One region of the Brevibacillus sp. BC25 genome, then DNA from elsewhere that is predicted to be linked to it. Evidence: riboswitches for the same ligand, from Rfam matches in the RefSeq annotation. Region 1 holds a riboswitch; the other holds the start of a gene.
What was found. Region 1 has a riboswitch for cobalamin ahead of PMI05_RS26110 (hypothetical protein). Riboswitches for the same ligand answer to the same signal wherever they lie in the genome.

Region 1 (3,836 bases):
GCTCCGACTTGGAGTGCTTCGATCTTGTGCGAGGAGATTTTGTCCTATTTAAAACGAAAAACTCTTTTGAAGAGGCGTTCTCTTTTGAATTCATCTTTCTGTCTGAAGAAGGAGCAGAATATTTAAGTGAGCTGGGTGTGCGGGGCATTGGTACCGATGCACTTGGAATCGAACGCGCCCAGGAAGGACACCCCACACATAAAAAGCTGTTTGCAGCGGGAGTCATTGTCGTGGAAGGCTTGCGGCTAGCTGAGGTCCCGCCAGGCGAGTATTTTCTGGTAGCTGCACCACTCAAGCTGATCGGCACGGATGCAGCCCCGGCAAGGGTCCTATTGTTTGAAGGATTACATAGCGTATAATGGTGACTGTCACCCGCCTGTGAAGATCAGGCGGGTGCTTTCGTATTGGAATGGGGATGCATGGTGGTATAATTTGTCTATCCAAAATGAATGACGAGGAGTGGGAAATACATGCTCAGACGACCAGACCGCGATGAATACGCTGCTTATTTTGACTATTATATTGGGCTTGTACCTGAGGGGGAGCTGCAAACGACCCTCACACAACAAGGTGAGAAGCAAGTCGCGTTATTTTCGTCACTAGCGCCCGAGCAAATGGATTATCGGTATGCACCAGGTAAATGGACGGTAAAAGAGGTTTTGGGTCATCTCGTCGATACAGAACGCATCATGAGCTATCGCTTGCTGAGAATCGCGAGAGGAGATCAGACACCCCTCGTCGGTTTTGATGAGAATGCTTTTGTAGAACACGGGTGTTTTCAGCTAAGAGACCTCTCTGATTTATTGGAAGAGTATAAGGCTGTTCGGGCTTCCACCATCGCGCAGGTGCGAGGAATCTCTCCAGAAGCGTGGTTGCGTACAGGACTTGCCAACGGAAACAAGCTATCTGCAAGGACGTTGGCCTATGTGATTGCTGGACATGAAGCTCACCATACTACCATTTTGAAAGATCGGTATTTGGGGTAGCTCAGAGCCTCTCCTTGTTTGTCGGCAACAGCTGGACGAATATTTTTCCGGCAAGAGACAGTCCTTTTCTGTTCCCCTGTGGATGAAAGGGACAGACTTTCAGAAAACAGTCATAGGAGCAAACGGGAGTTTAACAGGCTATTCGGGTGGCTTGTGGCGAAAGGAATGGCTACTAGCCCACGAACAATGTTCGCAAAACAAGGAAAAATAAGGTAAAATTTGAGTGGAGTAGTGAGAAAAGACAATTTCATAGGTGGAAACAGGTTCCTTAGGGCGTACCAATTCGCCAAAAGGATAATAGGGAAGCTCGGTGCAAATCCGACACGGTCCCGCCACTGTAAGAGGGGAGTCAGCGTCCAACAAGCCACTGGTCTATCAATATAGACGGGGAAGGCGACGCTAGATGATGAACCCAAAGTCAGGAGACCTGCCTGTTTCGACAACACTGATAGACCTACGGGAGATAGGGAGGTGTTAGAGATGGCTTGCGAAAAACAGCGAGTGGACAAGTACGCCCCTCCTTTTCTGGCATTTTCTAACGATCGTCACGGTCGAGTAGAAAATGCTCTTTTTATTTTGGGCAGGATAAAAGAAGAGGAGGGTGTGCGAATGCAACTTTTTATTTGCCAATGGTGCGGATATGTCGAGGAAAAAGAGCTGCCTGAAGAATGCCAGGAGGGCGTGCTTCATTGCACTTGCTGCAGTATGGAAGAGGTAGAAAGCCTGTTCACCTACACCTGAAAGCCTGACCAAATCAGCTTGCAATCAGAAAAGAAAGAATTTTGTTGACGCTTGCCTTGGAATTTCTTAGAATAAAGCTCAACAGCATAATTAGTTCTTATCCAGAGAGGTGGAGGGTCTGGCCCGATGAAGCCCGGCAACCGTTGCATATTGCGACAAGGTGCCAATTCCTGCGAGACGTTTCGTCTCGAAAGATAAGAAGCGGGTTACTCCATCAGTAGATGAACCTTCTTCTTAGCGAAGAAGGTTTTTTTCAATTTCATATTTTCTTTATCCAGAGAGGTGGAGGGACTGGCCCGATGAAGCCCGGCAACCGTCACGCATGTTTGTGACAAGGTGCCAATTCCTGCAGGACATATACGTCCTGGGAGATAAGGAGGGGGAGCAGTAGCTGCTAACAAGCCTTCTTCTTATCGAAGATGGCTTTTCTTTTTATCTAAAATTCGGGGTATGGGGTGGTCAGGATGAGTGCAGAAGTGGTACGCGTGGGATTATTGGGATTGGGAACAGTGGGTGGAGGCGTAATCAAAACGATCCGTTCGCAGCAGGAGAAGCTGGCTTCTCGTCTGGGTAAACGAATTGAGATCGTCAAGGCATTGGTGCGTGATTCGGAAAAAGAGCGGGCGGTTCATATCGACCCGGCATTACTGACAACAGACTTTGAGGATGTATTACGCAGCGATGTGGATATCGTGGTGGAAGTCATGGGCGGTGTAGAACCTACCTATGACTACGTCCGTGCTTTGATCGAAAAGGGCTGCCATGTGGTAACTGCCAACAAAGAACTCCTGGCGAAAAAAGGAACGGAGCTAGTCGATTTGGCAAATCAGCATCAAGTGCACCTTGCCTATGAAGCGAGTGTGGCAGGGGGCATCCCGATTTTGAGCGTGCTCCGGCAGTTCCTACGGACGAACGATATTCAAGGCGTTCGCGGTATTCTTAACGGAACAACGAACTTCATTTTGACGAAAATGGAGACAGAGCAGCTCTCTTACCAGGAGGTGCTCAAGCAAGCGCAGGAGCTGGGCTATGCGGAAGCGGACCCTCGTTCCGATGTAGAAGGCTTTGATGCTATGTACAAGTTGTATATCTTGGCACAGCTTGTTTACGGAGAATCGCTGCCTTTAGCAGATGTTGTTCGCAAAGGAATTGCAGATTTGTCTGCAGGTCACATTCGGATTGCGAGCGAGCTGGGGTACCGGATCAAGCTGATTGCGCAGGCCTATCAAGCTGAGAAAGGAATTCGCCTATCAGTTGAACCAACCATGCTTTCGCTGAGCCATCCGTTGGCGCAAATCCACGACGCGTTTAATGCTGTCCAGCTATCCGGCAACATCGTGGGAGACTTGTTGTTTACAGGAAGAGGGGCAGGAGAGCTCCCTACAGCAAGTGCAGTCGTGGAGGATTTGGCCTATTTATTGACACAGCCATTCACACCGCATCCTACTTGGAAAGAAAAAACGGCTGACAAAGCTGGAGCCACGGTGGACTCGGTAGAACACGTCCTATGTTACCTTGAGGGCTCATGTCATACTGCTACGCCAGATCGTGTCCTGCATTTCCTTCAGCAGGCAGGAGTCAACGTGCATAAACTAAAAGTCCAATTCGACTTGGGAGGCGTCTTGCGCGCAGGTTTGATCGTAACAGGAATCAGTGAAGAGCACGAGTCCCTATTGAAAAATGATTTCGGTTTAGAAGTGCGCTGCTTCCCCATTATCGAATCTGCGTAAGTAAGAGGAATCATAAGAAGAAAAGCCGTATTTCTAGTTACCTGGAAACACGGCTTCTTTTGTCAGGGGGCAGTCTCCACCGCTTTTGCACGCGGCTGTATACGCCCGTCACTTTGTATGTCGACACTCTCAGAAATGGATTCAATGCGTTTTAGCAGGGCAGCGCCGTTGCTTTCATTCATGGGTACAGCTTGTCCCAATTCTGCGTGAAACGGAAGCATCGTCAGCTCACAATCACCGCTTTTCGTACAGTTTGCTTGCAGGACCATCGTTTCCCAAGTCTTGGGTTCGTTTGATCGTGTGAAAATGAAATTGCCGAGACTGTACGCTATCCATTTGTCGTTGTATCGTTCAAAACCTTGAAGGACGTGGGGATGAC
Region 2 (3,836 bases), on a different contig from region 1:
CCTACGGAGTGCAGCTCACGGTTTGCCTTTTGAACGCCTGGAGCGTTTTCTACACGCGTCATGTCACTCACGGCTGTAATGGCTTCGATTCCTTCGTGGACGGATTCACGGATCATTTTGCGCTCCATCACGTTGACGATATTGAGCGATGCCAGATTGCAGCTAATGTCTCGACGGATGATATCCATCTCTCCGTAATTACTAATCGTCGAAGTCTCCTGCAACTGGAAGATTTCCGTGCACAGGTTGGACATTTTCACTGAACCAAGATCTTTCAGCGCATGGTTGTTGTTCGCATTCGTTTTGTTCATGATGTAAGGATAGCCCGATTCCATTTGAATCATCGCGATTTTGGTCAACATCTCGCGTGCGCTCATGACGGTCTTTTTCTTGATGCGATCGTTTGCCAAGAGCTCCTCGTACATATCATCGAGGTCCATATCATCCAGATGCACGCCGTATTCTTTGTACACGGAGTACGGAGCAAACACAGTCAATGGCTTGTTTTCCTCAGCTAGCTTGTAGAAAACGTTTGGTACGATCAGGCCGATGGACAACGTTTTGATGCGTGCTTTTTCATCCGCATTGATCTTTTTGCAATCGAGAAACTCGTTGATATCCCAGCCGAAGATGTTGTAGTACGCTGCTCCTGAGCCTTTGCGTTGCCCCATTTGATCCGCGTAGGAAAACGCATCTTCCAACAGCTTGAGAACGGGCATAACACCTTTTGCTGCGCCCTCGACGCCTTTGATCGGCTCTCCTCGTCCGCGAAGCTTGGACAGGTTCACAGCTACACCGCCGCCAATTTTGGATAGCTGCATACAAGTTCCCAAAATAAAGTTGATGGAGTTCAGTGCATCATCCATTTCGAGCAAGAAGCAGGAGACCATTTCTCCACGGCGGCTTTTGCCTGCATTCAGGAAGGTTGGGGTCGCCGGCTGCAAGCGTTGATCCATCATAGAGACAGTTAAACGCTTGGCTAGCTCAAAGTCACCTTGTCCAAGGGACAGTGCCACTACGGCCACCCGGTCTGGATACTGCTCCAAGTACATCGATTTATCGTTCGTTTTCAAGGCGTAATCTTTATAAAATTTGGAGATAGCCATGTACGAAGCAAATTGAAAATCAGCGTCATAGGCCAAACGGAAAACTTCATCGACCTGCTCAACAGTGTATGTTTCATAGACGTTTTCATAGAAGTCATTCTCGATCAAATAGTCCATGCGTTCTTTGACACTGCCAAAAGTCATCGTGTTGGACTGCACTTCTTCCATGAAGACCGCAACCGCTTCCCGATCCTTTTCCAGTTGATAAAATCCGTCGTTGCCACGCTGCATCAGTTCGTTGTTCAATTCAATATGCCGCAATTGCTGCCACCCCACTCGTAAATTGTTCCACGTCACGGCCGGTACCGGACAGTTCAAATTTAGAAATCACCGGAACGCCATATAGGCTCGCGATCGTATCCGCGCTTTTAGCAAAGCTGGTTCCCCAGTTGCGGTTGCCGCTGGCGGATACTCCGCGCAGATTGACATGATTTCGCTTCAGGAACGTCGCCACCTTCTCCGGCACTTGTCCGAATCCCGTCGTGTATGTTATCAAAATGAACGGCTCGTCCAGCACCATTTCTTGATTAATTTCCACATGTGGCAAATTAATTTTGTTGACGAATCTTCGGACGTTTCCTGTTTTTGAATCAAAAGCGATTAGCATGTCCCTCATCCTATCCTGCTATTTTTACTCTGTATGTATGTTATTTAGCCAAAGTAAAAGCGCATCCGACGTTTACATGCCGAATGCGCGTGATGACTTCCATCTAGCAATTCGCAAATGCGAATTGAGCGCTCGAACACTTCCCTATCTCCCGTAGGTTAAACAGTGCAAGCGGTTAGGCAGGTCTCCTGGCTTTTGGATCATCGCTCCATTTGCACCTTCCCGATCGGTCATGATCAGTGGCATTCTTTCGCAAATGGAACTCTCTCATTACAGTGGCGGGACCGCGTCGGATTCTCACCGACTTCCCTATTAAGTCTACCAAATCTGGCTGGTAAACACCTTACCGCATCAATATGTAGTTGGTAAAACTTACTTTACCTCAATATATCGTAGGAGTCAAGCTCAGTATGGGCTCTTTTCGAAAACTAACTATTCTCCTTTTTCGGCTATTGCCAATCTCTGGTTCTCGTTCATATAATAGATTTTGTGCGTGTTGGTTAGCCTTGGAGAGATTGGAGAGTAGCCCTCATGAAAAGCACCGACTATCAACCTGTCGTCATTCCTCGTTCTTTCAGTAAAATCATGACTTATCAAGAGCGGGACTATCATATTTTCGTAAGTATACCTGCCGATCCCCCTCCGGAATCAGGCTTTCCCGTCATATATTTGCTAGATGGCAACTCTGTATTTGCAACTATGACCGAAGCGATACGGATACAGTCACGCGGTCCTGAACGAACTGGCGTGTATCCTGCTATCGTCGTCGGGATTGGGTATCCAACGGACGGTCCGTACCATCCTGCCCGTTTCTTTGATTACACGTATGAGGTTCCTGTCTCGGAGCTTCCTGGCAACCCAAAAGGAGCCGACTGGCCTCAGATGGGGGGAGCAGAACAGTTCCTGACCTTTTTGGAGGAGGAGCTCAAGCCTAGCATCGAAAAAGACTTCCCCGTCGATCGGACGCAGCAAGCGATTTTTGGACATTCGCTAGGTGGCTTGTTTGTCTTGCATGTACTTTTGTCGAGACCACACGCTTTTCAGCGGTATATAGCTGGCAGTCCCTCGATCCACTGGAATGAGAATGTGCTGCTTGCGAAGGAGAGTCAATTGCCGGGCCTGCTGACAGAGGAGCTCGACGTCCATGCGCTTCTCACCATCGGAGAGTTGGAAAACGATGGGCGATTCTTGGTCAAAGAAAAAGCCCTGGCGATGATCGAACGATTGTCCTCCATGGGCAAAGGTCAGATCAAGGCTTCCTTTAAAGAATTTGCTGACGAAAATCATTCGTCCGTCTTGCCAGCCTTAATTAACCAAGGACTCAAATTCGCTACGAAAAAAACTGCCCGCTAAAAACGGGCAGTTTTTGTTTATCATGACTCGTTTACTGTAGAGATAACACTTTGGTGATTTGGGGTAGCTCTTCGATGGCAGATACAATCGTCGGTGTAATCTCTTCATCAGTCACAGAGATAAGCAGGGCATTCTTCCCTTTTTGCTCGCGCGATACATTCAACTTGGAAACATTGATTTGATGTTCGGCCAGTTTTCGTGAGACATCATAAATCACGCCTGGATAATCGATATGGCGAACCAACAATCCATGTGCCCCCGGAGGTATGCGACACGCGCAGTAATTGATTTCACTGATGTACACTTCTCTCCAATCTTGCGCGAAGGTGTACTTGTTCGCTCCTACACGCAAAATCGCCAAATGATTCGCATATTCGCCGGAGCTGTTTTGGACAGAAACCTTCGTCCCGAGTCCTTCCACTAACAGCGTTGCGATTCCCTCTTTATTTTCATGAGCAAGAATACTTAATTGTGCACCCGCTAACTCAGGCTCGAGTCTTCGAATCAGTTCAGCCAGCTCACGCAGTCCAGCATATTGGGTCATGTGATGCCTTCACTCTCCCAGTCAGGTTTATCCTTGTTTTTACGGCAGAATCCATGCTTCCGGCTCTTTCTTGATGGAGGATTCGTTATCAGCACGATACCAAGCCGTCAACGTTTGCCCCTCTTTCGTATAGTAGATTCGGTAGATGGTATTGCCTTTTCCGCTGTTAGTAAAGGGACTTTCCTCCAGCGGAACCGCTGTCACTCCACCTGCGGTAACAACCCCA

Region 2: linked by a shared signal. The riboswitch ahead of nrdI (class Ib ribonucleoside-diphosphate reductase assembly flavoprotein NrdI) and the one ahead of PMI05_RS26110 (hypothetical protein) in region 1 are both predicted to bind cobalamin.

The regions. Positions count from the first base shown of each region.
Region 1 is NZ_AKIX01000117.1:116,900-120,735, reverse strand. Features, by position in the region: gene PMI05_RS26120 (cyclase family protein) at 1-359, shown strand, start outside; gene PMI05_RS26115 (DinB family protein) at 471-986, shown strand; cobalamin riboswitch at 1,231-1,436, shown strand; gene PMI05_RS26110 (hypothetical protein) at 1,458-1,727, shown strand; SAM riboswitch class I at 1,822-1,928, shown strand; SAM riboswitch class I at 1,995-2,105, shown strand; gene PMI05_RS26105 (homoserine dehydrogenase) at 2,192-3,457, shown strand; gene PMI05_RS26100 (CapA family protein) at 3,520-3,836, opposite strand, start outside.
Region 2 is NZ_AKIX01000102.1:4,006-7,841, reverse strand. Features, by position in the region: gene nrdE (class 1b ribonucleoside-diphosphate reductase subunit alpha) at 1-1,367, opposite strand, end outside; gene nrdI (class Ib ribonucleoside-diphosphate reductase assembly flavoprotein NrdI) at 1,354-1,713, opposite strand; cobalamin riboswitch at 1,874-2,074, opposite strand; gene PMI05_RS23295 (alpha/beta hydrolase) at 2,245-3,066, shown strand; gene PMI05_RS23290 (ACT domain-containing protein) at 3,098-3,610, opposite strand; gene PMI05_RS23285 (hypothetical protein) at 3,650-3,836, opposite strand, start outside.